DNA from 3 places in the Bacillus sp. JJ1122 genome. Region 1 is predicted to be linked to each of the others. Evidence: predicted binding sites of a transcription regulator. Region 1 holds the regulator's gene; each other region holds the start of a gene.
The links. The regulator Rex, encoded in region 1, represses fermentation and respiration genes when NADH is low (regulators of the CRP and FNR family bind a similar motif). The targets are predictions, from matches to a motif close to TTGTGAAATATTTCACAA.

Region 1 (7,714 bases):
TGGGCACATTTAATTGAAGCTCAACTGCCAAAGGATCTCCTGCTGCTCCAGCTCTACTTGGACGATAACGGTGCCAGGAAAATCGTTGCTGAGCCAAAAGGTGAACGGTATGAAGAATTGTGTAAGGAGATTTTTTAAATGAAGGTATTATCGATTGATACGTCCAATTATGTTCTGGGGATTGGCCTTTTGGATGGCGACACCGTGATGGGCGAGTACATTTCAAATATAAAGAAGAATCATTCTGTTCGAGTGATGCCTGCCATTCAGACATTGATGGATGAATGCAGCATGAAGCCAGGAGATTTATCGAAGATTGTTGTTGCTGAGGGGCCTGGATCCTATACAGGCGTGCGCATAGGAGTGACGATTGCCAAGACGCTTGCATGGACGTTGAAGATTCCTATGTCAGGCGTTTCAAGTCTTGAGACAGCTGCTGCTTCTGCAGGAAGATATTTTGATGGATATGTTTCACCTTTCTTTGATGCGAGGAGAGGACAAATCTATACAGGTTTATATAAGTTTGAACATCAAGTTTTACAAACGGTAAAAGAGGACCAGCTGGTTATGTCAGCAGACTGGGTCCGAACGCTTAATGAAATGGACAGCAGAATTTTATTTACTAGTAACGATTTGCTTTTACATGAAAATGTGATTAAAGAGGAGCTTGGGGACAAGGCAGTTTTTGCAGCAAGCACTGAGCTTAATCCACGGCCAGCAGAACTGGCGTTATTAGGAAGGGATAAAGAGAGTGTCGATCTTCATTCATTTGTCCCTAACTATATTCGCATGGCAGAAGCAGAAGCCAATTGGCTGAAATCACAAGAGAATAATAATTAAGTGGGAAGATGAAATGAATAATACAATAACTTTCCGTAAGATGACTATTGAGGATCTTGATGATGTAATAGAGGTAGAGATTCATTCTTTTGCGACGCCTTGGAGCAGGGAAGCTTTTTACAATGAATTAACGAAGAACCAGTTTGCGCACTATCTAGTTGCAGAAGTCGATGAGAAGGTAGTTGGCTATTGCGGTGTGTGGATTATCGTAGATGAAGCACATATCACAAACATAGCACTTTTACCGGACTACCGTGGAATGAAGCTTGGTGAGTCGCTAATGGGCAGGATCATAGAGACTGCGCGCGAATCAGGAGCTGTAAGGATCACTTTAGAGGTCAGGGTGAGCAATGAAAGAGCACAGAATTTATACCGTAAGTTTGGATTTGAAGAAGGTGCTTTAAGAAAGCAATATTATACAGACAATATGGAAGATGCTTTAGTAATGTGGGTGAATTTATAATGGAAAAAGATCTATTAATAATGGGAATTGAAACGAGCTGTGATGAAACTGCTGTTTCTATAGTGAAAAATGGCCGGGAAATCCTCTCGAATGTGGTGGCTTCACAAATTGAGAGTCATAAGAGATTCGGTGGGGTCGTTCCGGAGATTGCTTCGCGCCATCACGTTGAGCAGATAACGATTGTATTGGAAGAAGCCTTAGCTCAGGCTAACATTGACATAAAGGATTTGGATGCCATTGCGGTGACAGAAGGACCTGGACTCGTGGGGGCATTGTTAATCGGAGTCAATGCTGCGAAAGCTTTGGCGTTCGCAAATGATATCCCGTTGGTAGGAGTGCATCATATTGCCGGTCATATCTATGCGAACCGTCTTGTAACGGAGATGAAGTTTCCCTTGATTTCTCTTGTCGTATCTGGCGGGCATACCGAGCTGGTGTACATGAAAGAGCATGGCCATTTCGAGGTTATTGGCGAGACTCGTGATGACGCAGCAGGTGAAGCTTATGACAAGGTCGCACGGACATTGAATCTTCCATATCCGGGAGGACCGCATATCGACAGGCTGGCACAGGAAGGACAGGCTACGATTGATTTGCCGCGTGCCTGGCTGGAAGAAGGGTCGTATGATTTCAGCTTCAGCGGCTTGAAATCTGCCGTCATCAATGTTGTGCACAACGCCCAGCAGCGTGGAGTTGAAATTGTCCCTGCTGAGCTAGCAGCAAGCTTCCAGGAAAGTGTCATTGATGTGCTTGTGACTAAAACTCTTAAAGCTGTGAATCAGTATGGAGTTAAACAAGTACTGCTTGCTGGCGGGGTTGCAGCAAACAAGGGACTTAGAGAGGCTCTGTCCAAGGCATTTGCTGAACTTGATGTGGAAATTGTCATTCCGCCATTGTCATTGTGTACAGACAATGCAGCGATGATTGCCGCTGCTGGTAGTGTATTTTTTGAAAAAGGTGAGCGTGCGGGTTTAACTTTGAACGGAAATCCAGGTTTAGAGATAACTATCCACAACGATAGTCGGAAGTAAAAAATAAATTTTCTGATTTTCTTGTGGATATCTTGTTGGATTTTGTGTGTTTCTGTGTATAATGTGGATAAATTACGCTTATTTTGTGGATAATGTGGAAAAGTCTCTGGATAAGCCATAAATCAATCTTTCTTATGTGAATAACTTTGTGAACAAAAAGTCCCGGAATTCATCTGGGACTTTTTTTGTGGATTAATATAGATTTTTTATTAAATGACAAGGTTTTTTTATTAAAAATCTAGTAAATCAATCGTGCTCCCTCAAAACCTCTAATGCTAATTGTTGAATAAAATAGTTGAGCATCTGATATTAACAAATCTTGGACAAAGTAATCTCATTTATTGGCGATAGTGGAGGTTATAATGGCGGAAAACCCAATATATTAGCGGAAATCCAATATATTAGACGAAAATTTATATATATTGGCGAAATACCCGATATATTGACGAACGCAAAAGGATCTTTCCAGTGACAGAGAATAGAACTATTATATGCAAATAAAAACCGGGCGACATCTCGCCGCCCGGCACATACTCTTCTATTTGTACTCTCTTAAGCCAACTCTGTCCATTCTTCCATCAATAAATCGATCTTCTCTTTGGCCGATTCAATTTTGCTGTTAATATCGGCTGCTTTTTCGTGATCCTGGAAGACATCAGGATCACATAAGAGTTCTTCGTATTCAGCTACTTCAAGCTCCAACTGCTCGATCGCTGCTTCCACTTCCTCCATGCGCCGTTTGCGCTGGCGTTCCAGCTTCTTTGATTCTTTATCCTGCTGATAGGAGCTTTTGTCTTGTTTAGAAGAATCTACAGCGCTGCTTGAAGCTTTTGCTGACTGTTCTGCGAGTGCTTTCAGCTCTTCCTGTTCGAGCTTTTTCTCGATGTAATAATCATAATCACCCAGGAACTCGGTAGCGCCAGTGCGGTCGAGCTCAATGACCTTTGTGGCGATCCTGTTTATAAAATAACGGTCGTGGGAAACGAAAAGGATTGTGCCCGGGTAATCGATCAGTGCATTCTCTAGCACTTCCTTGCTGTCCAAATCCAAGTGGTTCGTTGGCTCATCCAGAATCAGGAAGTTGGATTTTTGCATCATCATCTTGGCGAGTGCCAGACGTGCTTTTTCACCGCCGCTGAGCGTTGAAACGATTTTTGATACATCGTCGCCTGAGAAGAGGAAATTGCCGAGAACCGTGCGAATTTCTTTTTCCGGCTTAAGTGGATATTCGTCCCAAAGCTCGTTTAGTACCTTTTTATTTGAACTTAGCTCAGCTTGTTCCTGGTCATAATAACCGATCGATACGTTTGAACCATAGTGGACGCTTCCGGCGATCGAAGGGAGCTTTTCAACGATTGTCTTTAGCAAGGTTGATTTGCCGACACCGTTTGGTCCAACTAAGGCAGTGCTATCGCCGCGAGATAGATTGAAGGAGATATTTTCCGAAACGACGTCATTACTATATCCTACAGCGAGTGAATCAGCCTTAAGGACATCGTTTCCGCTTTGGCGTTCAATCTGAAAACTGAAGGTGGCGGATTTTTCATCGCCAAGCGGCTTGTCCATCCGGTCAATCTTTTCTAGCTGTTTCCTGCGGCTTTGAGCTCTTTTAGTAGTGGAAGCACGAGCAAGGTTTCGCTGGATGAAGTCCTGGAGCTTTGAAATCTCATCCTGCTGCTTTTCAAAAAGCTTCATATCCCGTTCGTAGTTTTCAGCTTTTTGGTTTAAGTAAGAGCTGTAGTTCCCCGGAAATTTTGCCAGCTGATGGCGGGAAATTTCATATACCTGATTAACGACTTTATCAAGGAAGTAACGGTCATGGGAAACAATCAGGATTGCGCCATCATAACCCTGAAGGTATTTTTCAAGCCAAGAAAGAGTGTCGATATCAAGGTGGTTTGTCGGTTCATCCAGAATTAAAATATCCGGGCGGGTCAAAAGGAGCTTAGCTAGAGCAAGCCTTGTTTTTTGGCCTCCGCTTAATGTGGATATTTTTGTAGAATAATCAAAGGAATGGAAGTTCAGGCCATGGAGCACGGAGCGGATGTCGGCTTCATATTGATAACCGCCTTGCTCCTTGAACTGGACCTGCAAAAGATCATATTCCTTGAGAACTCTGTCATATTCAGTCTGGTTTGTCAGTATGTCAGGGTCTGACATTTTTTCCTCAAGCCGGCGCAGATCTTTTTCCATGGAATGCAGATGGTTAAAAACGCCAAGCATTTCTTCCCAGATGCTTTTTTCGGATTCGAGACCAGTATTCTGTGCCAGGTACCCGATTGTCGTCCCTTTAGGACGGATGATTTCGCCGCTGTCATGCGCCTCGTGCCCGGCGATAATCTTCAGCAGAGTCGATTTACCCGCTCCGTTGCGGCCGACTAAGGCAACACGGTCATGGGTTTGTATTTCAAACTTTATATTCGATAAAATAAGATCAGCAGCGAAATATTTTGTCAGCTGATTAACTTGTAATAGTATCATTATTATTCACCTCTATTGCCTTAGAGATAGTGTAACCCATTCACATACGCTCGGCAATATATGAGACCCACCAAAGACAAGGAATGACAAGGAATTTGTGAACTCAGCAACAAAGTTCACACACAACTTTGTGAAAATAGTGTATCATTTGTTTGAAGGGAGCATGAACATGGCAGAATTTACGCATTTTAACGAAGAAGGCAGAGCAAAAATGGTGGATGTCAGTGATAAACATGTGACGGTCCGCACGGCAATCGCCCATTCAAGCATAATTGTGAATGAAGATATATATATAAGAATCACAGAAAATAAGATGAAAAAGGGGGATGTACTGGCAGTTGCACAGGTAGCGGGCATCATGGCGGCCAAGAAAACGTCGGAAATCATTCCAATGTGCCATCCACTTCCATTAACAGGCATTGACCTTAGCTTCGATTGGGAGCAAAATGGAAATGACTATATTTTAAATATCACCGCATCTGTTAAAACAAAAGGGAATACAGGGGTGGAAATGGAAGCGTTAACAGCAGCTTCAGCATGTGCGCTGACTGTTTATGATATGTGCAAGGCCGTTGACAAAGGCATGGTGATCGGCAAGACGTATTTAGTCGAAAAAACCGGCGGGAAAAATGGCGATTTTAAGAGAGAAGAGAAGCTTAAATAGAAATTTTGATTGGGTGGAGGATGGAGAATGATGAACGAACCTATGAAAATTCCGCAGGCAACCGCAAAACGCTTGCCGCTTTATTACCGTTTCTTATTGAACTTACATTCTTCAGGTAAACAAAGGGTTTCATCTGCAGAGTTAAGTGAAGCGGTAAAAGTGGATTCAGCGACAATCAGAAGGGATTTTTCTTATTTTGGAGCCTTAGGTAAAAAGGGGTACGGCTACAATGTGAATTATCTCCTGACATTTTTCCGAAAGACACTTGATCAGGACGAGCTGACCAAAGTAGCACTGATCGGGGTCGGAAATCTTGGAACAGCATTTTTAAATTATAATTTCTCAAAAAATAATAATACGAAAATCGAAATAGCTTTTGATGTGGATGAGGCAAAAGTAGGCACCGTTATGGGTGACGTGCCTGTCTATCACATGGATGAGCTGGACAAAAAAGTTGTCGAGGAAGGCATACAGGTGGCCATCCTTACCGTGCCGTCTGCGGTAGCCCAGCCTATTACCGACCGATTAGTCCAGGCGAATATCAAGGGAATCCTGAATTTTACGCCTGCACGATTGAATGTACCGGACTCCATCAGGATTCACCATATTGACCTGTCTGTAGAACTGCAATCATTAATTTATTTCCTAAAGCATTATCCGACCAATACAGACACAGAAGAATGATATGAAAAATAGCCTCTTCGGGATGAAGAGGCTATTTTTTCTGGATTTGTTTAAGTTTGAGATGGAGCAGGATCATCCGGATGCCGGAACCGAAGTCGAAGGTCGCGAGCATAACGAGGAGATAAGTGAAAAATCCCCATCCGGTTTCGCTGACATTCTGGATGGCGAAGTAGGTGAACAAGCTGCCTAGCAAGATGTAGACAATGCCTGAAAATAAAGGCGATTGCTTCATAACTTAAAGTCCCCCAATAAAGCTTTGAATTTTTTCTGCTTCTCTTATCATTCTCTCGATATCTTCCCTGAATACGGATTGAAGCAGGACAACGAACGTATTCATTGTGACATGGGCGATGATTGGAACGATGATGCGCTTAGTTTTTACATAAAGGAATGCAAAGGTAAAGCCCATGGCCGAATAAAGGATGACATGCTCGGGCTCCATATGAGCAAGCGCAAAAATCACTGAACTGATCAATGCGGCAAAAAAGAAGTTCATTTTCTTATGAAGGCTTCCGAAGATAATTTTACGGAAGACGATTTCTTCCAAAATCGGCCCGATGATCGAGCTGACAAGAATCACAACAGGGAAGCTCTCAATGAGGTTGATGATCTCCTGAGTATTTTCAGAGCCCATTTCGATTCCGAGCAGCCTTTCAATGTTGGCTGCAAAGGATTGAGCCAATAATGCCAGGAATACCCCTGCAACGGCCCAGGCAGCCGAGCTTGCTGGCGATGCCATTCCGCGCAAATCTGCCTGCATCTTGGATTCTTTCCGTAAAATAAGCAGCACGATGATCAATGTAAGGGTAAAACTGATGACAAGCCAGAAAGGAATCGATAGGGTTTCCATTTCCTTAAGGCTTTTGCCCATACCCTTACCTATAAAGGCTACGAGCGGAATGCCGACCAGGCTTGAAAGCTGCATGACGATATAGGCGATGATAATGTACCAGTATTCTTTTTTCAATATGAAAAACTCCTTTTAGGCCTTTTCAAAAACGTAATGACTTTATATACGTTTTAATATGATAAAAGTTCCGCAATGTTATCTCTCCATTTTACTAGTAAGCAGCTTGAAAGTTCAAATCGCAGGATGCTGCTTAAAATAATTGGTTAAATTTCCGCGGGGGCCGCATACTCTTTAAGGTGGTCTTTTTTAAACAAGCTTAATAATAAAATTTGAAGAAATCTGCTGTCGGACATTGGAGAAAGGGAACGAAATATAGTCCTTGCTGTCACTGGATTTCTGGCATGGAACCTTATATAAAATTTATAAAAAAAATTGGACTTCATGCTTGCAAAAAAAATAGAGATTCATTAATATAGAAATTGTGTTAGCACTCGATTGAGGAGAGTGCTAATAAAAAACTAATCTACATATATTTGAGGAGGTTGATTCACTTGATCAAGCCATTAGGTGATCGCATTATTATTGAGCTTGTTGAGTCTGAAGAAAAAACTGCAAGCGGTATCGTTTTACCCGACACAGCGAAAGAAAAACCTCAAGAAGGTAAAGTCGTAGCTGTTGGCACAGGACGTGTCCTTGAAAAC
Region 2 (12,787 bases), on a different contig from region 1:
CTCAAGCTTCGCTATGACAGAGCTTGGGCGCAAAAAAGTGAACGATATGCTGCCTTCTGTGAATGCAAAGCAAATTACCTCCTGGCAGAAGGAACTGGCAGAGGCAATCGAGATCCTGAAAATCAGTTCAAGCGTTCCAATTCATGGTCTTGAGGGTATGGAATTAGTCTTGAAAGGGTTCCATAAAGGGATCACACTTAGGCCAGATCAGTTAGTCATGCTATTGAATTTTCTGGAAACATGCAATAAAATACGCAGGTTTATGAAGGAAAAGGAATACTGCGCTCCGAGAGTTTCTTCGTATGTTTATGGAATTGAAGAATTGCCTGAGCTGGCAGCAGAGATACAAAGATGTATTCGAAATGGACAAATAGATGATTATGCAACTAAAGAGCTTTTAAAAATCCGTAAACAAATAGCAATTCAGGAGGAACGTTTAAAGGAAAGACTTAATCAGGTCCTTAAATCGGGGAAAGTCAGACCCTTTTTACAGGAGGCTGTCATAAGCCAGAGAAATGGAAGGTATGTAATCCCAATTAAAAAGGAATACAGGGGGAAAGTGAAGGGAGCTGTACTCGATACATCTGCTTCCGGATCGACACTTTTCGTTGAACCAGAAGAAATTGGGGCTTTCCAGGAGCAAATGGAATGGCTTTACGCTGAAGAACAGGCTGAGGTTGAAAAAGTTTTAATCTTTTTGACTGGTATGGCGGAAGGTAAAGAGAAAGAGATTCGCCTTGCCATCGAAACAATGGTCCATTATGATGTGTTATTTTCAAAAGCCAAGTATAGCAGATCAATTGATGCGAAAAGAGTCAATATATATGACGGTCCACTGATCATGTTCAAGGATGCCAGACATCCATTGCTTGGTGACAAAGCAGTCCCGTTAACGATTGAAATTGGTTCAGAATATCAAGCATTAGTTATAACTGGGCCAAATACTGGAGGTAAGACGGTTTCCATAAAAACGGCTGGATTGCTCGTCTTAATGGCCCAGTGTGGGCTGCATTTGCCTGTGGATGAGCAAAGTACATCAGGGATTTTTCATAAAGTCCTTGTCGATATAGGGGATGGACAGAGTATTGAACAGAATCTTAGCACATTCAGTTCAAGAATCGTCAGTATCATTGAAATATTAAAAGAAGCGAATGACAAAACGCTTGTCCTCCTTGATGAATTAGGTTCAGGCACCGATCCAGGCGAAGGTATGGGGCTGGCAACGGCCATTCTTGAAAACCTTAATAACAAAGGTGCAACCTTGTTTGCAACTACTCATTATAGCGAAATAAAAGAATTTGCCGATCAGCATCATGATTTCATGAATGGTTCAATGGAATTTGACCTCGAGACCCTTCAACCAACGTATCGCTTACGGATTGGGAAAGGTGGGGATAGCCAGGCTTTTGCCATTGCCCTAAAACTAGGCATACATCCAAAATTAATTGAAAGAGCTCATGAAATAACTTATAAGGAGCAAAAAAACTATACTGTCTTATTTGAAGATGACCCTTCTGCCTTAAAAGGGAGGGAACAGCAAATTATAGTGAATAAACATAAAAGGAGAGGACCTGCAGCAGAGAAAAAGGCAGTAACGCAATATAATATGGGTGATAGCGTACACGTATCCACAATGGCTGAACTTGGAATCATTTATAAAGGACCCGATGAAAATGGGAATTATATTGTCCAGATCAAGGGTGAAAAGATTGAGGTGAATCATAAGCGTCTCAAGCTTAATATTCCTGCAGCAGAACTATATCCGCCCGATTATGATTTCAATATTATTTTTGAATCAAAGCATAACCGTAAACTTCTGAACCAAATGGATAAAAAACATATAGATGGCACAGTTATAAATTATGATGCTTAAGTGGAGAAGCCCTTTTAACAGAGGGCTTTTTTTCATACTCTAACAAACATATCATTGTTGTTATTGCACTATGTTAATGTGCGAAAAGCGGTAGACTCCTTGAAAGTACAATTGTATTTCGCACCGAGATATAGAATCATTAAAAATGGGATCACCTGGAGATATAACCATCTCAAAAGAAAAAAACAGCCACGCGTTATATAAATCAGGCAACCATAATGAGGGGATTCCCCTACCTCAAATAGAGCTAAAGTCAGTTAAATGAATGGAGAGGGAATACAAAGACCATTAGAATTCAATAAGACCGGGATTGCATCCATATGAAAACGCTTCAGTTATTGTCAAAATTAATTCATGTCATCAACTATTAACAAAAGGCAGTTACAGGTATAAGATAAAGACATATTTTAATTGTGATATTATTCACAAATGGAGGTTTTTTCTTATGAATGTACAGCCTATAGACCAGGCAGTGAACACTGCACTTAAAAAGAGTGGCTATTGGAATGAATCAAAAACGAAGTATATGTTGCGTTCAGCTCTAGCTGGTGTATATATTGGTTTTGGAATTATAGTTTCATATCGGCTGGGGGAATACTTCTATGATTTGCATTCTCCAGGAACTCCAATTGTTAGCTCGATTTTCTTCGGGCTGGCACTTGTACTGATTTTATACGGAGGAGCAGAATTATTCACTAGCAATACGATGATGATGACAATTGGTACATTGAAAAAAGCAACAACATGGAAGAGTACGATTAAAAACTGGATTGCCTGTTATTCTGGAAATATGTTAGGGGCTATTTTTTTTGCTGTAATCATCATGCTTACAGGACTATTTTCTTCACCGGATAAATCTCAGTATATGATGGAGACGGTAAGCATGAAAATGAATACACCGGTTTATCAGTTGTTTTTCCGAGCAATCCTTTGCAACTGGCTTGTATGCCTGGCTGTATGGATTCCTTTGCATATAAAAGGAGATGGAGCTAAAATCGGTGTTACACTGCTGCTTGTCTTTGCATTTGTGGTATCAGGCTTTGAACATAGCATTGCGAATTTGGTTTTATTTTCGATTGCCCTTCTGATTCCGCATCCTGAAACGATCAGCCTTGCTTCAGGGTTGATAAACATAGTGCCTGTTACGATTGGCAACATAATAGGAGGAGCATTTTTTGTTGGTACCATTTATGTTTACCTTCATGCCAAACCTGCAGAGGGTATAAAAAGAAGCAGTATGATTGAGGAAAAAGCTGTTTACAGGCAAAAAGCTTTATAAAAATGAAAATAAAAAATCCGCGGATTTCCGTGGATTTTTTTTGGCTGTAATTAAATCATTTAAAATAATTTAAAATCCATTCCCCAGCCAATCCTCCTAAATATACTCCAACAATACCAAGTACTCCGGCAAGAACAGGTGGTGCTGGCAACGGCAGTTTTAAAAACTTGAAAACAACCCCGACTAATAACCCGGCAAGTAAACTTAACACAACTTCTTTCATAAAATCACCGCCTCATGTAGTAAAAGTGAAAAATTTTTAATTTAGTGAGCAGACGTCTGATCACTTCGAAGCAACATTATTTTAACATGACAAATATCAAATGAAAACGCTTTATTTTTTCTTTATTATCCTTTTATTCAAATAAACTATTCTTATATTTAAATAGTGGTAAAATATAACTCTACAATATGTAAGTACGGAGGATATTAATGGAAACGCGAGTTAAACGAGATATTTATTCGATGCAAGGCTTCTATCTTTTTGTGTTTTTTGGATTCGGAAGTTTGTTTCCTTTATTGAGCGTGTATTTAAGTGAAGTTGAAAAATTGAATGGATATCAAATAGGAATCATTCTGTCCATCGGCCCTGTCATCATGATTTTCTTTCAGCCTTTTTGGGGCATGATTTCAGATATGAAAAATCTTCATAATAGACTGTTGACTTTAACAACCCTGATAACGGGAATTGCCGCACTCGGATATCTGTTTTTTGAAAGTTTCTTCTTATTCATTATCGTAGCAATCATCCTTGCAATATTTCAAAGTGCCATCATCCCTTTGTCTGATAGTATTTCGTTAAAATATACTAGCAAAGCTGGCGTGAATTATGGGAATATTCGCTTGTTTGGCTCACTTGGCTTCGGTATTGCTGTTTTTATAATGGGGAAATTATCAGAATGGAATCCTCAGGTGATTTTTTATAGTTTTTTTATAACCTTGCTGTTGGCCGCAGTTCTTTCTGTTAAAATGCCAAAAGAAACTGCTGAAGCACCTGCTAGAATGCTGTCTGGTATGAAGGAGTTAATGGGAATGAAACGATTCCTCGTATTCCTGGCTGTGACATTCTTAATTTTCGGGCCAAACCTTGCCAATAACTTTTATTTTAGCTTATTTGTGGAGGATAGAGGAGGAACATACACAGGAATTGGAATTGCATTTCTGATCGCTGTGTTATCCGAAATTCCTTTTATGAGAGTGGCAGGCGGTTGGATCAGGAAAGTAGGGTTGCTTCAGGTAGCTTTAATTGCATCAATAGTATCATTAATAAGATGGATTTTTTATTTTACTGAACCAAGTTTGTCTCTTATATATTTTTCGGCTGTCATTCAAGGATTATCACTAGGATTATTTATTCCGGCAGGGCTGCAATATATTAGGGAAATTACACCTTCTCAAATGACTGCAACGGCTGTGACATTTTACTCTGCAGTAGGCAATGGACTTGGGAATTGGTTTTTCACTTTTATTGGGGGCATAATATTTGAGGAATTTACTATCTATGTAGTGTATTTGTTTTTCGCTCTCCTCACTTTAATAGGTGTTCTTTTGACAGTCTGGCTTTTACAGGATCATAAGAAAATGCAATTCCAAACCGGCAGCAGATAAAAATAAACCCCTTCATTTAAGAAGGGGTTTATTTTTGTGTATAAATTGATTTACTGCCTTTATTCACAAGGTAAAGAATTCCTAAATGTTAAATCATTTTTTGTAATTTCTTGAAAAATATATAAGCATTTGTGGAATAAAGAAGAGGGTTTAGCAGGTGTTATGTGATTTTACAGTATGATTTTGACTTTGATATCAAAAAATAACCATTAGTCCGGAAAGGAGGGAGTTTGATGGACATGGGAGAAAGCAAGAATACTGACCTTGCAGGCCGCAATTACGATACTTCAGACTACAAGCGAAATGATGAGCTTTCCAATGGGCTTGCAGTAACACATGAACAGGCAAGTGATAGTTACACTGAAGGTGAAATCAGCGGAAAGATTGAACGGAAATCTGGAAACCAAGATGCTGTAGCGAGAAGAGGATATCAATAAGAAACGAATACCAAACTTGAAGTGAGGAAAGCATATGTCACATAAAGGCGATTTCCAATCAAATGGAGATCAATACAAAATGCCAGAAGCGCTAAAACAAAAAAAGGATTTTGTTTACCGAGTTGGGTATACTGCCAGCACTGGTAATCAAACAAACAATAAGCATGAACCTGGGAAAAGATCCGATTTATAAAAGAAAGACAGACACTGGAAAAATAATTCATAAGTATGCTTTAAAATAATATAATCAAAAAATTTTTCATACAAGAAAAGCACACCTCGACGGGTGTGCTTTTCGTTCCATAAGGAGAGAAATAGAATTTGTCGATTTAAAGCTTTCCGCGTCTCATTACTTTGTTGGGGGTAAGGAAGCCTTTCTTTAGATAGACAAATCCTCCTTTGAGTGCAGAGCCAAAAATGAGTTTAGATGATGCAGATAAAATCTTCATCAGCAATTCCTCCTTTTTAAGATGGCTTGCAATATTCGTTTACCCAAATTCGCGTATGCAAAACATGGACTTATAACGGATGGGCCTTCATGCAAAAAGACTCTTTTCAGGAAAACTTTGTTTGCTTTGATAAGCTTTTGGATTGCCTGAAGTTGAAATCCTCAACTGACTGCAAAAGCTACAATCATTCGAACAGCCTAATAAAAAAATCCCCAGCACAAAGCTGAAGAGAGAGAATGCAGCCTGCTTTAATGATAAAAGGGATCTGATGCGTCTTGATAAGCTTTTTCTGCCGCTTCGTGTGAGGTGAAAAGGGCGTCATCATCTTCTATGACATGAAAGGTTTCGTTCAGAAATAGAGCAAGAGAATTTGGGTCTTTTGGGTGCGGAACAATTTCTGCTGCTTTTATGTTGGAAACGGTTGGAACATGTGGGTTCCTATAAATAACATATACCTCATCACCATTTTGTAAATCCTTGGGATTAATCATATCCAATTCTAATTACCTCATTTCATCGTTATAAATTTTCATTTTGCTGCTTTATTTCATCACCAGTAAGTAGTATGTTCCCGGCTTCAATATCCCGATGCTCATCAACTGATCTGCCGGGTACAAATCTTTGATTAGGTGTGTCGTTAAATTTCAGTGTATTATTTTCATTCTGGATATTATTGTTTTTGTTAAATGACATAAAAGTTCACCCCCTGATAAATTTATTTTTTGTATTATGAGAAAAGGTTATACTTATCTTTTCAAACGAGGATTACCTATAAAATTGACACCAATTAGACATAAGTAACAGGTTTTATAACGAGAAGCGGGTGGTATAATAAAAGTGTAAAAAGAATTGCTTAACCTCTTAGGAGGCTCAACCAGGGTGTTCGTTTCGTAGTGAACGAGGAAAAGGTTTATTCCTACAAGGGCTTTTTGTAAGCGCTTTACCTTAAGCGGAAATAACAAAATCGCTCTTAAAAGATTCCTTCTTAATGTTTGTCACTAGGTTAATATTCATTCTTTCGTAAAGTCTTGATCAGAAGGGTAAAAGCAGAACATCAGCTTATTCAGTAAAGGTACGCTGGAATGAAGCTTTTAACCAAAAGAAAACGAGGTAATAAATACTTCATCTTTATAACCGTTTTTGGAGATAGACTTAAATTACAATGATTAAAATCATTAACGAAAGAAGAATAAAAACCTAAAGCAGCATTGTTTGAATCTTATAAGAACACAGTCTCAATCCTCGATTGCTGGCTGTATGGGATCTTTTCAATATTTCCGTAGGTAAAAGCAGCCTATAAATTATCATGAATAGGAATAATGAGTCTCTCGGTGATTATACCGAAAAATGTGTTTGTAAAGGGTCTTCATAAAATCAGGGAATACCTTTTTATGAAAAGACACCTTTAATGCGGAACAAACACACATCGGCTATAGTAATCTGGATTTTACAACTCAATAGTTCCAAAGTGTTTTGGGCTGATGATGGTTGGGTCTCCTAAGATGTTAAAAAGAAGCTCCGAGTTGGAGCTTCTTTTTTTGACTAAACTGTCACAAATAAATAAATAAATAAATAATTAGCGTCTGAAAGATCAAAAAAAAGTAAGATAGGACCATAACAGCTTCAGAAAATTTAAATAGTCTTCAATAAAGCAGATAGAAACTCAAATTTCTTGATGAGGGAAAATAAATAGTGTCAATACTGTTATTATTAAAACACCAATCTTCGTTGTTGAATATGCAGCTTTACTTAAAGATATGCCTTGATGCCATTTTTAAAAGCTTGCTCATCATTATTTTCAATTCCATGCAAGGCTTCTTGTAATGCAAATGTGCTTTTATAAAACATTACTCTTTCTTTAATTTCTTCCCCTCCAGGATACAAGCGTATGCACTGTTCGAAGAATTCTTCACCGTAACTAGATAAAAGACCTGCGAAATCATAGGCTGGATCACCAAGCCCCGACGCTCCAAAGTCAATAATCCCAGATATCTCAATTTTTTCAACTTTCCATAATATGTTGGAAGCTCCAAAATCCCCATGAATAAGAGTTGTCTTAATATCCCTTGACTTTTCTTTTTCAAAAAATGACTCAAACGCAAAAGACACAGTTTCCTTGGACGAATTACTCATATACGGATAAACTTTATTTTGCAGTCTTGCTAACAGGATTTTTATTTCGCTAAGAGGATTTTTTTCATCTTGTTGTATAACAGGATGTAGAGCAGCGATAGGAATTGAATGCAGATTGATTAAGAAGGAAACTAGCTGGGATGCCAATTTTTTTAATCCTCGATGAGGCACACCTTTCAGATCCCTTTTCCACATAGGTTTCCCTTCAAGCAGCCTGTACCCAGCAAATACCTTACCAGCTTGCTTGATATCTAGTGAAGTGTATATTGGAGAGGGAATAGCAGCAGTAATTTTACCTTCTACTATTTTTAATAGAGATACTTCTCTCTCAAGATTTCTAATGCCATCATCATATTTAGGAAAGCGGAAAACAAGTTGGTCATTAATTATAAGTACGTCATTATTTTGACCGAAATTATTTTTTTCGTACTTAACGATTTTCAATTCAGGGTAGACTTGCATAATCCGGTCGGCTAAAAGTTCATTATCCATTACTAAAACTCCTTTATATGTATGGATAAATTATACATAATCTGTTGAGAGAAGTCTTAAAATTTCAGTAAAAAAGGCACCTTCTCTCAAGGTGCCTTTGCTTAAATTTAAGACTGATCCTACTCCTCTTTTTTAGATAGACACCGGTCGCATTCCATTAAATAAGATTCTGCTTGTTCATGCATTCCTTCTCCGCACTCAGGGCAAACCTTTTTTGGTAAATTACGAAAAAACTCAACTGGACTCATCATAATTTGTTTTCCTCCTTTTATAGTACAACTTAATTTTTATATAACCTGTTATAGTACAGTATAAACATAAAAAAAGAATTTGTGTAGACTTTTTTTAAGAAAACTTAAAAATAGGTTTTTGTTCCTGTTTTAATAAAAGGGAGGATTTTAAAAGTTTAATGCTTTTAGCGAATTCGGGAAGTTTGAATGGACCCATTAATATGCGAAGTCAATATCTAAAAGTGACAAACTTATTACAAATTATTTTATACCCCCTTTTAATCTGTGCCATTTTAACTTACAATCGATATGAAAACTCTAATTAGGGAATGATGCCTGAATGGATAATCCTGAATTATCCTTTAATCCAATTTTGTTGCTTGTTGCCATAACATTGACTGTAATGTCTTCGTATACAGCTCTAGATTTATTTAGTCTTATCAAGTCCTCTGACCGGAATAAACGGTTTCTTTTTTTGGGTGGGACTTTTTCGCTTGGTATAGGAATATGGGTAATGAATTTTTTTGGGATGCTCGCTGTTAATCTAAATAGTTCTGCTTCATACCAAATTCCAATCACAATCTTTTCCATTATCCTGAGCATTTCCTTAACAGCAATGGGCTTTTATACGCTTACTGGAAAGACGGTAAACAAGGTTAACTTATTTACTGGCAGTTTTTTTATGATGCTGGCTGTCCTGGCTGTACACATGCTTGGTATGTTTTCTATGAAGCTGAATTTTTCTTACGATCCAATCATATTAATGATTGCTTTGGGGATGGTTTTCGCTTCCTTTTACTTTTGTTTCTGGATGCTTTTTTTCTCCAAAAGCTTTACACAAGGCAACCATGGCTGGATCAAGCCATTAAGTGCTTTAGTAGTAACTGCTGCGATTGTCGAAGGTCATTTCCTGCTATCAAGGGCTTCTACCATATATAACAGGAATGTGTCTTTTGTACAGTCGGGTATACCAGAATCTTTAATCAGTTATATAATCGTTTTTGTTTCAGTTTTGATTCTCGCGGGTTTGATAGGTTCAAGTGCCTTGATTAGCAAAAGGCTGGCGGTCACTGACACCAATTTGAAAGACATTACAGATGCTTTGAATGCTTCAGCGATCGTTGCAATCACCGATCCCAAAGGGAATATAACATATGTTAACGATAAATTTATCGAGATTTCCAAATATCGTGAAGCCGAATTACTAGGAAAGAATCATTCTATTTTGAACTCTGGGCTTCACTCAAAGGAATTCTTCAAGGAAATGTGGAAGACAATTGGTTCTGGCCAAGTTTGGAAGGGTGAAATTCGTAATAAAGCCAAGGATGGTTCGATTTATTGGGTTCACACTACAATCGTCCCTTTCCTGAATAGTAAGGGGAGGCCATATCAATACGTATCTATTCGATCAGATATTACACAAAGGAAGCAGGCAGAAGCGAGTCTGAAGGAAACTCTTAAAGAGGTTAGCGATATTAATTTTGCATTGGACCAATCGTCCATTGTCGCGTTTACCGATGAAAAAGGAATTATCAAGAGTGTTAATGAAAAGTTCTGTGAGATTTCTAAATACACTAGGGAAGAGCTGATTGGACGCGATCATAGCCTTCTAAATTCTGGCTTGCATTCTAAAGAATTTTTTAAAAACCTATGGAAAACGATTGGTTCCGGTCAGGTTTGGAAGGGTGAAATCCGTAACAGGGCAAAGGATGGCTCCTTTTATTGGGTGGATACAACGATCGTTCCCTTTCTGAATGAAAATGGCAAACCCTATCAGTACCTCGCCATCAGGAATGATATTACAGAGAAGAAAAAGTCAGAAGAAATGTTGCATCGACAGGATAAACTGGCAGCAGTTGGTCAACTGGCAGCTGGTGTGGCACATGAGATAAGGAATCCGCTGACTTCGATGAAGGGGTACGCTGAGTTCCTGCAAATGGATGAACAAGATCCGCAGCGCCAGGAGTTCCTTGAAATCATTCTTGATGAAATTGACAGAGTCAATAATATTGTTGAGGAATTCATGGTATTGGCTAAACCAAAAGCTGTTGAGCTTGAAGAAAAGAATATTATCCCGATTGTGCAGAATGTCGTTTCGATGCTCAAGTTTGAAGCAAGAAAGAGAAACGTCAAACTGGAGTTCGATGCAGATGAGGATATCGTTCAAATTGAGTGCGATGAAAATCGACTCAAGCAAGTATTCCTCAATTTTATTAAAAATGGTATTGAAGCGATGCCCGATGGTGGAGATTTAAGGGTTACGACAGAGATCCAGGATGAGAATGTGCTTATCTCCATAAAGGATACTGGTGTCGGAATCCCGCCCGAGACCCTTAAAAAGATTGGTGAGCCATTCTATACAACAAAGAAAAATGGAAACGGACTTGGCCTTATGGTCAGCTTTAAGATTATTGAAAGTCATAATGGAAAGGTTTATATCGAAAGTGAGCAAAATAAAGGAACTACTTTTAAAATTTTGCTGCCGGCAAAAATTGCATAGTATCATTGGTAGAGGCGAGCTTATTTCTCGCCTTTTTTTTATTATCTTTTTTCATTGGCAGTGGTAAGCATTTGTGAATTTCCGTTACTTCCTATATACGCTGCGTAACACAGATTCAAATTTCGTATAACGAATTATCTTCATAGCTTAAAGAAACATGCGTAATGAAAAAATCATGTCGATAAAATGTTGGAAATATGACAAAAAATTCTCTGGAATATTCAACATTACTGGCAAATTTTAGACTACTATTTAAAGTGAGAAAGTTATTAATACCATTAAGTGCAGGGAGGGGAAGGAATGACATCGACCAGCCATATTAAGACTGTTTGCGGGTATTGCGGAACAGGCTGCGGATTGATATTGGAAGTGGAAGATAATAAGATTATGAAAATTAGAGGCGATAAAGAAGCGCCTGTCAACAAAGGTCAAACTTGCGTGAAAGGTGCGTTTGCTTATCAGTATGTCCATGCTCCAGAAAGACTCACGACTCCAATGATCAGAAAAGCAGGCAAGCTTGTAAATGTTACTTGGGTGGAGGCTTATAATTTCATATCAAACAAGCTTGCTTCGATTAAAAAAGAGTTTGGACCCGATGCGATTTCCATGTTCGCTTGTGCAAGGACCACGAATGAATCAAATTATATAACTCAAAAATTCATGAGGACAGCAATCGGGAGCAATAATATTGATGGCTGTAACCGAACCTGACACGCTCCTAGTGTCGCCGGTCTGGCGACTGTTTTTGGAAGCGGTTTCCCAACTAATACTCTTGAAGATATTGATGAAGCTGAAGTTCTTTTACTAATGGGTTCCAATACGACAGAGGCCCACCCTATCATAGGGAACAGAATTAAAAAAGCCGCTAAAGCTGGATTAAAGATCATTGTGATCGATCCAAGGAAAATTGACATGGTTAAGTCTGCCCACAAGCATATACAAATTCATGTTGGAACTGATATCGCACTCATTAATGCCATGATTCGTGTCATTATCACTGAAGATCTGTACGATAAGGGGTTTATTGGAAAACATACTGATGAGTTTGAAGCATTGCTTGCGAAAGTAGCTAGATACACTCCGGAATTTTCATCGGAAATTACAGGCATTCCAGCGGAGGATATTATCGAGATTGCAAGATTGTATGCAAACTCAAGTAAATCGATGATTGCCTATACACTGGGAATCACAGAACATCATTGCGGTGTCAACAACGTGTTTGATATTGCTAATCTGGCATTGCTTACAGGACAAATCGGCAAGAAGGGTTCTGGAATCATGCCATTAAGGGGGCAAAACAATGTACAGGGTGCGGGTGATATGGGCTGTCTCCCTAACCAGCTGACTGGTGCCGTCAGTCTTTTACAGGATGATTATCGCTCACGCTTTGAGGAGGCCTGGAAGGTAGACATCAGTCAAAAAATTGGCGATACACAGACGAGGACATTCGACAAGATTGAGACTGGTGAAATTAAAGCTTTGTACGTCATAGGTGAAAATCCGCTTCTTGCAGATGTGCATATGAACCACACAAAGGTTCTCTTAGAACAACTGGATTTATTGATCGTACAGGATATCTTCATGACAGAAACGGCCGAGATGGCAGATGTAGTATTACCCGCAAAGTCGTGGGGAGAAGTTGATGGAACATACACCAATACAGATAGAAGAATCCAGCGTGTCCGCACCGCAGTACATGCACGAGAAGGTGTAAAAGAAGATTGGGAAATCCTCTGTGAGCTTTCGGAAAGAATGGGCTATAAAATGCATTACAGATCAAGCGAGG
Region 3 (12,787 bases), on a different contig from region 1:
GTACTGTTATGGCCGCTGTTATGATTCTTTTGAATAAAGCATCTGTTCTTTATACTTTTTATGCCCCTTTACAGGCGCACGCACTTTATTATGTAGGTCTTACACTTGTTATTGTCGGCAGCTGGATTGACGGTGCCGCATTGATTATGGCTTATGCTTCCTGGAGAAAAGCTAACCCTGGTAAGCCTAGCCCGCTTTTGACATTTATGGCAATTGTTAATACTCTTTTGTGGATTGTTGCTACTATCGGAGTAGCTGCAACCGTATTGTTCCAACTGCTCCCTTGGTCTTTAGGACTGGTAGATCGTGTTGACGTTTTAGTGAGCCGTACACTCTTTTGGTACTTTGGCCACCCGCTAGTTTACTTCTGGCTATTGCCTGCCTATATGGCATGGTACGCGATCGTACCAAAAATCATTGGCGGAAAGATTTTCTCAGATTCATTGGCAAGGATGTCTTTCATCCTGTTCCTGCTGTTCTCAATCCCGGTTGGTTTCCACCATCAGTTAATGGAGCCTGGGATTGACCCTGCATGGAAATTCCTTCAGGTTATCCTTACATTCCTTGTCATCATTCCATCATTGATGACAGCTTTCTCTCTTTTCGCAACTTTTGAGATGTTTGGCCGATCAAAGGGTTCTACAGGTCTATTTGGATGGGTGAAAAAACTTCCTTGGGGCGATGCACGATTCGCGGTTCCATTCATCGGAATGCTTGCCTTTATACCAGCAGGTGCAGGCGGCGTTATCAACGCTTCCCATCAACTGAATCAGGTCGTCCATAATACAATTTGGGTAACAGGACACTTCCATTTAACACTTGCAACATCTGTAGTCTTGACGTTCTTTGGGATTTCCTATTGGCTGATTCCGCACTTAACAGGAAGAGTCCTGACTAAGGCAATGAACAAGTTAGCCATTATCCAAGCTATTGTCTGGGCGATCGGTATGACCTTCATGTCAGGGGCAATGCACGCAGCTGGCTTAATTGGAGCCCCTCGCCGTTCATCCTTCTCAACATATGGCGGAGCTGAAAAGGCTGCTGAATGGATCCCCTACCAGGTTGCACAGGCAGTCGGCGGTTCTATCCTGTTCCTTGGCATTATCTTGATGCTTTATATCTTCATCAATCTTGCATTCTTTGCACCTAAAGGTGAACAGGAATTCCCAGTTGGAGAAGTTGCTGACGCAGCGGAAAAAACTCCGATGGTATTTGAAAACTGGAAACTGTGGATTGGTATTACAGTCTTATTGATTCTTTTCGCTTATACGATTCCGTTCATTGACATGATTCAGAATGCACCAATTGGATCAAAGGGATATAAGTTCTTCTAGGAAAATAATGCCCTAGTATCTTGGTCAACTCCAGCTGGCTGGGATTATATAAAAAGCACTTCACTAATCAGATAGTGAAGTGCTTTTTTGTATCCTGGCTGGCAGTGATATATTTACAGCAACTACGGATATGACAATCAGCAGTGAGCCAATCAGCTGCAGGATTCCCGGTCGGTCACCGTAAACTATTACGCCAAGCAAAGTGGCAATAACAGGCTCAAGTGTAGCAACAACTGCTGCAGTACTGCTTTCTGTTCTTTCCAGTCCCCATGAGTAAGCAAAATATGCGAGAACTGTAGGGAATATTCCAAGTCCAACGACAAATAGCCACGTACTGCCGTTGAACAAAATGCTCGCCTTGCCAGCAATACCGGTAGTAGGAATCAGAGCTGCTGCAGCTACAAGGAAGGTATACAGTGTGACAGTAAAAGGATGATATTTCCTAAGGGCCACCTTTCCAAAAATACTGTAAAGTGCATAACCAAATCCTGCCCCAAGACCAATCAGAACGGCCGCAGCAGAAAAGGATGCTCCTTCCTGGCCAGTGATACCAGCAGCGAGTGTACAACCTATTATCGTCAGTACTATCGCGATCAGTTTCTTTCGATCAATTGTTTCCTTCAGGAAGATAAAAGACAGCACTGCCACAAATGCAGGCGAAGTATAAAGCAACGCAACGGCAATCGGAATATTCATTAGCTCAATTGCCGTAAAATAACACCAGTTAAAAAAGACGATGCTCAATATCCCAGTCCCGATAAAAAGAGGTAAATCTTTTATATTAATCTTAAGATGTTCGCGGTAAGCTGCCAAACCGACAAGAACGAGAATGCCAGCGGCAGTCACCACCCTAACTGTGACGATTTCCATGGCACTGAAACCTGCATCTGATAAACCTTTAACAAAGAAGCCAATCAAGCCCCACATTGCAGCAGCGAAAGCAATCATTAAATAAGGCAATTTCTTATACATACGTACACCACACAGAAAAGATGGCAGGTACACTGCCATCATTGTTTATTATACTAAATGATAAACTTTATTATATTTTTCATACAAGTAATCTACTAAATATTTAGCATTAAGTCCTTCACCCGTAACATCTGTAAGGATTTCGAGCGGCTTTTTCATTTTTCCGTGCTGGTGAACTTTCTCAGTCATCCATTCCTTCACTGGCAAAAGATTACCCTCTTCAAGCAATTCTTCAAAGTTCGGCAAATCTTTAAGCATCGAATTTTTAAACTGGGCAGCATACATATAACCTAATGCATACGATGGGAAATACCCAAAGCTTCCGCCTGCCCAATGTACGTCCTGAAGTACACCCTGTGCATCGTTATCCGGCCTGATGCCAAGGTACTGCTCATATTTATCATTCCATATTTGCGGCAGGTCCTTTACCTCGATCTCATCATTAAATAACCCTTTTTCTATTTCATATCTGACCATTACATGAAGAGGATACGTCAGCTCGTCTGCCTCGATCCTGATTAAACTTGGTTTCGATTCGTTGACCGCACGATAAAAATCTTCTATTTCCACATCGGAAAATTGTCCGTTTGAATATTGCTGGAGCAAGCTGTAATTATGTTTCCAAAATGATTTATTACGGCCGACAAAGTTTTCATAGAAAAGCGATTGAGATTCATGTATGCCCATTGATGTTCCTGAGCTCAACGGTGTACCGATCAAATCCTTCGAAATGTTCTGTTCGTAAAGGGCATGACCACCTTCGTGGATCGTTCCGAATACCGCTGTCCTGAAGTCGGACTCATCATATTTTGTCGTTACTCTTACATCACCAGGATTTAGACCCATCGCAAATGGATGCACCGTTTCATCCAATCTTCCCGCATCGAAGTCATAGCCCATTTGCTTTAAGATATCCAGGCTAAAAGCTTTCTGTTTTTCTTTCGGAAAGTGTTGGAATAAAAATTCGGTCTCTGGTTTCTCTGTTGAATGTGAAATTTGCTGGACAAGCGGTACGATTTTTTCACGTAAATCGCCAAATACTTTGTCAAGCACTTCAACTGTTACGCCTGGCTCATACATATCAAGCAGCGTATTATATTTATTTCCTTCTGAACCCCAATATTGAATGAACTTCTTGGTCGTATCTACTAATTTTTCGAGGTAAGGCCTGAACATTTCAAAATCAGACATTTCCTTCGCTTCTTCCCAGACTGTTTCAGCTTTGGATTGAAGAATAACATATTCCCGGTACTCTGTTGCAGGTATTTTCTTATTGCGGTCATAGTCTTTTCTGCACTCTTCCAAAGTTTTGCGGGTGATATCTGATAGACTAGTTTCATTTGATAGTTTCGCTATGTATGCAGCCATTTCTTCTGAAGTCGACATATTAAATAATTCCGATGACAGGACACCAATTACTTCTGAACGCTGTTCTGCACCCTTCTTCGGAGCTCCAGTCCTTAAATCCCAATAAATTAAAGAAAGCGCCTCTCCATAGGCAGACATTTTCTTCACATAATCCAAAAATTGCTTTTCTGTTTGATTCGCTTCATTCATCCATTTCACCCCATTTTTCTCTTTCTCACTCATCTTATCATACTTTTCTGATATTTTGGTTTACGAAAAATAAAAAAGACTAATTGGTTTATATTGCAACTTTAACAACTTTAAGTTGGATTGAATATAGGGTATTAACGAGATACCATGTTGCCTAAATTAATGACCCTGATAACCTTAACTGTTGATTTCCGTTCAAGACGCTTCCTTTCCAGGTGGCGTTCGCTGACACTCCTACGGGGTGCAAATAAACCCTCACGAGGGGCGCATTTCACCTCGGTCTTACGCGTACATATAGCACCCAGGTATCAAGCGTATTCACTCCAATTCACATGCTTTTAATAACATTGAACTTTTTCAGCGCAAAATAAAAAAACAACAGGCATGCCTGTTGTTTGGTTGATAATTAGGTATTTTCCAGATTGCTTATTTAGTTTTCCCAATAGCGACGCGCCAGGTTTCCGGTCCTTCTTCCAGATACTCCCATGAGAAAACTTCTGGACGTTCCATCATAAACTGGTATTGCAGCGGCCTTGGATCATGATCATTGACGATCTGCATGAATTCCCCAGGCTTTAACGCATCAAAGTTTTGAAATATAGTTGGGTGCTTTTCCCTTGGTGCATAGTCAGGTACGTTGATAATTACGCTAAAAGTCATTTTACTCTCTCCTTTTTGTAGCTTATAATCTTTACATTTTTATTATAGAAATTACCGATTACGTATGAAGTGAGCGTGGTCACTGATTTGCTATGATATTGTTAATCATTAAAACTATTGAATACTTAAATTAGCAGGAAATGCATTCTTGCTTCTTTGTTACCTTTTTCCTTCCCACACCTCTTATCGGGCACATAGAATCAATCTGATATAACAAGGAGATTTCTCCTTAAAAACCGAACTATATTATTAGGAGGCGATGACTATGAAGGAGCTTGTAGGCAGCTGCGAGCAATGTCGCAAGGAAATCTTTTGTCTGGACGGTTTTTTGAATGGTGTTCATACACTAGATGGCAGAGTCCTTTGTTTTGAGTGTGAAGAAAAAGAAAGATCAGAACCACAATGAAAAATCCGCAAAGCTTGTGCTTTGCGGATTTCCCTTTTAGTCCTCGTCTACGGACAGGTCTTTTACTGGCAGAGACTCTTCTTCTTTATGAGTTACCTTGCGAAGATTGAACAACGCTTTGATGCTGAACAACGCCAGGGCTGCAACTCCAATCAAGAAAATGGAGTCAGGAATCGCTCTTAGTGTCAGCAGCGTTTGCACTGTATCCTGCTGCAGGAATTGTGCTGAACGGGATGCTGCATAACCGTTGAAGAACGCTTCTTTAATCTGCAAATATCCAACTGGCAGCAGCGATAGGAATACCATGCCAGCGAGCCCGACATTCAGCATGATGACAATGAATTTTATCCACTTGTCGCTCCATTTCTCCGGCTTTACAATATTCCGCAATGAGTAGACTAACACTGCTCCTGCGAACATTCCGTATACACCCATCATTGAGGCGTGACCATGGGTAGGAGTCAGAAATTGACCATGTTCGAAGTAGCTGACAGCAGGCAGATTGATCAGGAAGCCAAGTACCCCTGCCCCTACAAGATTCCAGATTGCTACAGATATTAAAAACCAGAATGTTCCTTTATAAGGAAAGTCAACTCCGCCATCACGCATCATTTTATATTGTTCATATGCTTCTAAAATCAGCAGTGTTAATGGAATGACTTCTAAAGCTGAGAACACTGCGCCGAGGGCGATCCAGACTTCTGCTGAACCGTTGTAATAATAGTGATGTCCGATACCGATCACTCCTGCTCCCATTAGCAGGATCAGCTGGAAATACAATGCTTTGACAGTTGATTTCTTTGTAACAAGCTTCATCTGGACCATTAAGAAACCGATGACAACAACTGCGAACACCTCAAATATTCCTTCTACCCATAGATGGATGATCCACCAGCGCCAGTAATCAGCGAATGTATAATGCGTTCCTGGATTGATCATGAAGGCAAAGAAGTAAAACGCTGGAACTGCTATGGCCGAGTAGAACAATAGATGGATCAAGCCGCCCTTATCAGACTCCCGCTTCAAGCCGCTCTTAATTCCTCGATAAACTATATACAGCCAAATCAGCATACCGATTGCAAGAATGAACTGCCAGATGCGTCCCAGTTCGAGATACTCCCAGCCTTGGTGACCTAAGAGGAACCAGTTGTTTCCAAGATAGCCATTAGCGCCAAGCCATTGCCCAATCATGCTGCCAGCCACAAGGACTACCAAAGCCCAAAACAGAATGTCGACCAATAAGCCCTGGCGTTTTGGTTCATGCCCCCCTACAAGCGGTGCGACAAAAATACCCATTCCAAGCCACGCTGTTGCAATCCAGAAAATCGCCAGCTGCAGATGGAAACCTTTCGTAATGTTGAATGGAAGGATATCATGGATCCACTTCATTCCGAAGAAACTGTCCGGTTCGATATAGTAGTGTGCAAGAAGAGCCCCAAACATCGCTTGGACAAAGAACAGCACCGACACTACAGCAAAATATTTACCTGTTTTTAATTGTGATGCTGTTAATGGCTGCTTCCTTAAATCTAATTTTGGAAACTTCCCTTCCTCATATGCTTCCTGCATTCCAAGATGGTAACGATAGAACACATACAAAATAATTCCGACAAATAATATCAGGATGGTTACGCTGGCACCGCTCCACCAAACGGCTGAGAATGACATTGTATTGCCTGCGTCTTCATAATATGGCCAGTTATTGGTATACGTAATTTTATCATCAGGTCTTTCAGTACTGGAAAGCCATGCAGTCCAGAAGAAGAAATCTGAAATCTGTTCAATTTGGTCCCCTTTTGAAACCCAAGCTCGATCCCCTGCCGGCATGTGCTTTTCCTGAATCAGCCCGGGTTTGAGTCCCCAGTGGTCTCCTTCTGTAAAAATACCACGATAGAATTCTCTTACCTTACTATGCCCGTAAATCTGAGCATCAGTTAGAACAAGATTGTCAGTATCTGGTTCATATCGGTTTTCACGCATTTCCTTCTTTACATTGTCACGAATGATTGTTTGTTCATCCTTGCTTAATTGTTTAAAATCCTTTTCGTATTTTTCCTGTGATCGGAAGTCCTGCATTCCTTCTGTGTATATTTTCAACGCTTCCGCTGTATAGTCAGGCCCCATGTAAGAGCCGTGGCCCAAAACGGTACCATAATCCATCAAACCATACTTTTGGAAAACAGCCTGCCCGCCCATGATGCTTTCTTTCGTTAAAATTACTTCCCCTTTCTCGCTTGTTACCTCAAGCGGCCGTGGAGCCATTTCTTTAAAAATCCAGTAGCCCCCTGTCAGGAGCACTGTAAAGCTAAGTAATAATGTAATTATGAGTACGGATTTCAACAGTGAGTTCCTATTCTTCTTGACCACTGCTTTTGTGGATGTCCCATGCTGGATTTCCATTTCCATACATCCCCTTCCTTTTTGATTTACACCATCATTTTAAAAGCAATCGAATGATTTTTTTGTGAAGTACCGCATCTACTTGGTGTGATTTTTCCCACAGGAATGAGAATAATTTTCAAAAAATCTTCAAAATATGATTCAGGTCACTTTGCCCTTCTTGTTGGGTTGATAAAATCATAGTAGAAACTTAATTGAAGGTAGAGGAGCAGATTAGTATGCATATATCCCAAATCAAGCAGCAGCTGAGTGAAGTACCTATTTTTAAGGAATTATCAGCTCAGGAATTGGATACAATCGTTGAAATTGCCCAGCCAAGGTTTTATAAAAATAAAATGTACGCATTTATGCAGGGTGATACTCTGGATCGGGTTTTTTTTATCAATTCAGGAAAAGTAAAGATTTATAAAACCGATTCATCGGGACGTGAACAAATTGTTTCAGTGCTTGAAACTGGTGAGATGTTCCCACACGCTGGTTTCTTCAGAAAGGGAGTATATCCTGCACATGCAGAGGTAATGGAGGATTCACAGCTGATAGTTATCCCTATCAGCAAATTCGAGGAAGTTCTTGTGGCTTACCCATTATTATCGATTAAATTGTTCAAGGTGCTGGGAGAGAAAATCGTAGACCTCCAGGCAAGACTCGAAGAGCAGATTCTGCATAATACGTATGAGCAAATCATCATGCTGCTGCTCCGCCTTTGTAAGACAAATGGTGAGAAAATGAAGCATGGATTTAAACTGACGACCCATTTTACGAATAAAGAGTTTGCTAATATGATTGGAACCTCTCGTGAAACAGTGAGCAGGACTATCAATTATTTAAAGAAGAAGGATTACCTCAGTGTGGATGACGATGGATGCTATTTAATCGACCATGAAAAGTTGCATCAAGAATTATTTTAATATGTTCTTTTACGAATTCCTCGTCAAGATTCAGTCAAAGCCAAACCTAAATTTTTTTATCATCTAATTATTTACGAAAAAGATTTTCTTAATTGTTAAGTGATGCACGTCACAGAAGAACTAATTGAAAATCAATATCATTTAAATAGATGAATTTACTGAGGAGCTGAGAGTAATGCAACAGAAAACGATTGAACTAGATGTAAGAGAGGACATCAATAACAAACTGGAACCCTTTCAAAAAATAATGGAGGCCATTTCAGAGCTGCAATTAAACGATATTCTCATTCTCCACGCACCATTTAAGCCTGTTCCTTTATATGGAGTCATGAAGGCTAAAGGCTTTGAGCATGAAGCCGAAAAGATTGCTGCAAAGCATTATAAAATCACTTTTACTAAAAAAGGAGGGAAATAGGATGATACTCGACAACCGGGGACTAGAACCTCCACAGCCTATGATGAGAACACTGGCAGCACTTGAAGATCTGGATAAGGGGCAAAAACTTGTAATCATAAATGATCGCAGGCCGATGTTCCTATTTGAACAATTAGATGAACTTGGATATATCTATTTGACCGAACAGCAGGACGATGGGAGCTATAAAGTTACTATTTCCCCAAAAGCGGGGTGATCACCATGTTAAACAAAAGCAACGGAAATGAAACAAATATCAAGCTGCCCTTCTCTTTTATTGCTTTTAGCATGTTCGCCATGGTTCTTTCACAGCTTCTCCTATTATTTAACGGGGAACAGTTAATATCCGGGACATACCGAATTCCAGCTATCTGGTCTGCTGCCCACTTGTTTGTACTAGGATGGGCCTTAATGGTCGCCATGGGCGCTTTGTATCAGCTTGTACCTGTTGCATTCTTGACTCCTATCTGGAATGAAAAATTTGGATTTGCACAATTTTTCGTGACCGCTATGGGGATTGCAGCATTCGCAGCTACTTTATACATTAGGCCGCAAGATGCATTGATTCCTGGAATCCTTACTTTAACAGGGATTTTAATGTTCCTTATCCAGATGTTCATGACGCTTAAAAGCCAGGCTAAACCAAATATACTCACTTTGTTCGTTGGTACCGCGCTTGTTTCCTTGCTGGCGACTGTCACACTTGGAATCTTGCTTGTCCTAAGTTTGAAGACTGGATTTGCTTCTGGCCATTACCAGGAAATTTTCAAAAGTCATATAGTCCTTGGTACTGCTGGCTGGTTTACACTTTTGATTTTTGGCTTTTCCTATAAAATGGTGCCGATGTTCTCGCTTTCTCACGGTTATTCAATGCAACCTGCAGTTTATATTTTCACCGTATATATGTCTGGCATTATGGCATTGATTTTATCATTTACTCTTTACAGCCACATGCTTCAAATAGCAGGAACGTTCCTGCTGTTCAGTGGCTTTATATTCTTTACATGGCATATAAAAAAGATAATCGAGAAGCGTGTGAAGAAAAAACTGGACCGCCCATTCATGTTCGCATTACTGGCAATTGTTTGGGGGGCTGTTATCCACTTTTTAGCTTTTGTAAGCAGTGCAGCGAGCTTGCTTCCTAAATTGGCCGGACCTCTCCTTTTTTTATATTTAATTGCATGGATTGCTTTCAGCATAATTGGTTACTTGTACAAAATCGTTCCATTTCTATGGTGGACACATAAATACAGCAAAGAGATCGGAAAACAAAAGGTCCCATCCTTAAAGGATATGATGGATGAGAAAATGGCCATACCGCTTTTCATCATTTTTACTGCCGGAACCCTTTTTCTCATGATTTCATTCGCAGCTGATTTTTTGAATTTATTTTATCTTGGCCAGGGACTGTTATTGACTGCAGCGGTATTATTCAGCATGACAGTAACCAAAGTGATACAAAAATAAGGAGGAATTATTAATGACTCAGTTAAAAACGAAAATCAGAGAAAATTTAAAAACAGTAATTGACCCAGAGTTAAATATTAACGTGGTTGATTTAGGCTTAATTTATGATATTGACATACCAGAACCACGCAGTGCCAAAATTCTGATGACCCTTACCACTCCCGGCTGCCCACTCCATGACAGCATCGCAAGCGGAATCAAATATTGCGTTCTTGGTATGGAAGAAATTGATCAAGCCGATGTTCAATTAACATGGGAGCCTGCCTGGACACCGGATATGATGACGGATGATGGAAAAAGGATGCTTCAAGGATTGTAAAAAGCCAAAAAAAGAAACGCTTGCGTAATCAAGCGTTTTTTTGTATTTATTTGAGGTTTGAAAGGCCAAATGACAATGCCTGGCGAAAGTTATTTTCTGCTTCCTGTAAATCGGCAATCTGAGCTTCATCTTCATTTCTTAAAGCTTCAGAGCTTGAAGTAAGTGCTTTTGAAATTCTATGGAAATCAATAAAAGAATAATTCATTGCCATCCCTCCAATCTTTCATAGATAAATGTATTTTATTCGCCAATCAAAAAAATTATTCCAGAAGAACAAGCTAAAAAAATATAAAAGCATTCACAAGAAAGATGGAGGCTCGCTTACACAGAGTTCACGTTTTTCATTGAGATACCCGCTATATAACAAGATGAACAGCATCAATCTTTACCTAATTTACCTTTCGCTAGTTAAACACTTCCATCAACGTTCAGCTTTAAAAGATACAATAACTTACAAAATCAAGAAAAGCCGCATCCTGATGGAGGCGGCTTCTCTTATTTAACATGATTTTTCATGAAAAAGAACCGTTTTACTTATCAACCCGTGGCGGACGCTTGCCCCAATATTGGTAATAGTCTGTCCGGATAAATCCATTGAAAAGCTTTCGCTTCTTTGTTGCTGGTTTTCCATAAATTTGTTCAAAGTCTTCATTTGATGTAAGGATATAGATGGACCAGGTATCAAGAGGAGCAAATGTCCTGCCCATTTCCTTGTACATTTCCTCCACAGCTTTTTTCTCACCAATTCGCTCGCCATATGGAGGATTGCCAACAATAACCCCGTATTCCTTTCTTGTCGTGAAATCCTGGACACGCATTTGCTTGAAGGAGATTAGGTCACCAAGCCCTGCCTCGAAAGCATTCTCCTCTGCAATCTTGACCATTCTGTGATCGATGTCCATTCCGCTTATATCTAAAGGCTGGTCATACTTCGCCAAATCTTCTGCCTCAGATCTGACGTCTTCCCAAATAGATTCCGGTATCAGGTTCCATCCTTCAGATACAAATTCACGATTGAAGCCTGGTGCGATATTTTGGCCAATCAAAGCTGCTTCAATTGGAATTGTGCCTGACCCGCAAAATGGATCAACAAATGGTTTATCAGGGTTCCAGTTTGTCAGCATGATCAAGGCTGCAGCCAGTGTCTCTTTTAACGGGGCTTCACCCTGATCTGTACGGTAGCCACGCTTATGGAGCCCGCTTCCACTTGTGTCGATTGTCAGCGTTACGACGTCTTTTAAGAGGGCGACCTCTATTTTGAACAATGGACCGTTTTCTTCGAACCACGTTGTTTTTTTATACTGGGTTCTCAATCGCTCAACTATCGCTTTCTTCACGATAGCCTGGCAATCCGAAACGCTGAAAAGCTTTGATTTCACTGATTTCCCTGATACAGGAAACTCTGCATCCTCTGGCAGAAGTTGTTCCCAGGGAAGTGCCTTTGTTTTTTCAAATAATTCATCAAAAGTATAGGCCTTGAATTCGCCTACTTTAATTTTTACTCTGTCAGCCGTGCGAAGCCACATATTGCTGCGAGCGATTGCAAGTGCGTCTCCCTTGTATGTAATCTTGCCGTTTTCAACTTCACATTCATATCCCAGGTCACGTACTTCCTTGGCAACAATCGCTTCTAGCCCCATTGCAGAAGTCGCGATCAAATCAAAGTTCTTCATAATTTCACCCTTATATCAAAAATAATTTTCGTATGTAACCTATGCTTAAAATGCCCAATACCATTAAATATACATAAAAAAAGCTCTCCTTGCAAAAGGAGGGCTTTAATAAACACTCATACAAATCCATTAATAACGTTCTGTAAGCCATGTTTTGTACCTTTGTACTGCAAACGACCATGAGTCTCGTACTCAGGTGGTAATCATCTATCTACAGATGATGAATCATCTGTCCTTCTCTTCGTTGAGTTCCTCCAAGAAGGTGCCCCTACCATCGTTTGGGTTTCTCGCTCGTGGGGTTTACCTCGTTCCACCCTTCCCATTTCTGAGAAGGCTCCGTCACTGTGGCACTTTTATAGGTATTCATGCCATATCGTTGCCGACTTAGGCATTTTCCCGGCCGTCAACCGAGTGTGACCCCGGCTGCCCTGGCTTATGAATTGGCCAGGCACGAACACTACAGGCATCTCAGCCTGTGCGAGCATGGACTTTCCTCTGCAGCAAAACTGCAGCGATTACCCGAACGTTATTAACAGCTTCATGAAGTATTATATTTAATATTGACATCAAATGCAATGGTAATACATTTCATAATCTAGCAGAAACTGGTTTAATCGTAGAGTTTATCACCAAATACATGTTTCTCAAGATTTGACAATCTTTTAAGAATATCAAA

Region 2: the regulator Rex is predicted to act here: its motif matches at 2,285-2,302, upstream of V7201_RS03775 (formate/nitrite transporter family protein).
Region 3: the regulator Rex is predicted to act here: its motif matches at 8,330-8,347, upstream of V7201_RS04775 (DUF2249 domain-containing protein).

The regions. Positions count from the first base shown of each region.
Region 1 is NZ_JBALQL010000028.1:16,147-23,860, reverse strand. Features, by position in the region: gene tsaE (tRNA (adenosine(37)-N6)-threonylcarbamoyltransferase complex ATPase subunit type 1 TsaE) at 1-138, shown strand, start outside; gene tsaB (tRNA (adenosine(37)-N6)-threonylcarbamoyltransferase complex dimerization subunit type 1 TsaB) at 139-840, shown strand; gene rimI (ribosomal protein S18-alanine N-acetyltransferase) at 854-1,303, shown strand; gene tsaD (tRNA (adenosine(37)-N6)-threonylcarbamoyltransferase complex transferase subunit TsaD) at 1,303-2,334, shown strand; gene V7201_RS16970 (ABC-F family ATP-binding cassette domain-containing protein) at 2,887-4,815, opposite strand; gene moaC (cyclic pyranopterin monophosphate synthase MoaC) at 4,985-5,479, shown strand; gene V7201_RS16960 (redox-sensing transcriptional repressor Rex) at 5,507-6,163, shown strand; gene V7201_RS16955 (YdiK family protein) at 6,195-6,395, opposite strand; gene V7201_RS16950 (CPBP family intramembrane glutamic endopeptidase) at 6,399-7,130, opposite strand; gene groES (co-chaperone GroES) at 7,565-7,714, shown strand, end outside.
Region 2 is NZ_JBALQL010000006.1:15,273-28,059, reverse strand. Features, by position in the region: gene V7201_RS03780 (endonuclease MutS2) at 1-1,873, shown strand, start outside; gene V7201_RS03775 (formate/nitrite transporter family protein) at 2,319-3,152, shown strand; gene V7201_RS03770 (XapX domain-containing protein) at 3,208-3,375, opposite strand; gene V7201_RS03765 (MFS transporter) at 3,585-4,760, shown strand; gene V7201_RS03760 (YozQ family protein) at 4,994-5,197, shown strand; gene V7201_RS03755 (hypothetical protein) at 5,232-5,390, shown strand; gene V7201_RS03750 (transcriptional regulator SplA domain-containing protein) at 5,895-6,137, opposite strand; gene V7201_RS03745 (hypothetical protein) at 6,166-6,339, opposite strand; gene V7201_RS03740 (phosphotransferase family protein) at 7,396-8,271, opposite strand; gene yhfH (protein YhfH) at 8,391-8,525, opposite strand; gene V7201_RS03730 (PAS domain S-box protein) at 8,842-11,001, shown strand; gene fdhF (formate dehydrogenase subunit alpha) at 11,302-12,787, shown strand, end outside.
Region 3 is NZ_JBALQL010000006.1:207,949-220,735, forward strand. Features, by position in the region: gene V7201_RS04740 (b(o/a)3-type cytochrome-c oxidase subunit 1) at 1-1,334, shown strand, start outside; gene V7201_RS04745 (DMT family transporter) at 1,398-2,306, opposite strand; gene V7201_RS04750 (carboxypeptidase M32) at 2,355-3,863, opposite strand; gene V7201_RS04755 (DUF2249 domain-containing protein) at 4,290-4,523, opposite strand; gene V7201_RS04760 (hypothetical protein) at 4,789-4,929, shown strand; gene V7201_RS04765 (nitric-oxide reductase large subunit) at 4,966-7,329, opposite strand; gene V7201_RS04770 (Crp/Fnr family transcriptional regulator) at 7,548-8,237, shown strand; gene V7201_RS04775 (DUF2249 domain-containing protein) at 8,413-8,652, shown strand; gene V7201_RS04780 (DUF2249 domain-containing protein) at 8,654-8,869, shown strand; gene V7201_RS04785 (hypothetical protein) at 8,875-10,119, shown strand; gene V7201_RS04790 (metal-sulfur cluster assembly factor) at 10,133-10,438, shown strand; gene V7201_RS04795 (hypothetical protein) at 10,485-10,643, opposite strand; gene V7201_RS04800 (THUMP domain-containing class I SAM-dependent RNA methyltransferase) at 10,969-12,111, opposite strand; RNA gene rnpB (RNase P RNA component class B) at 12,250-12,638, opposite strand; gene gpsB (cell division regulator GpsB) at 12,722-12,787, opposite strand, start outside.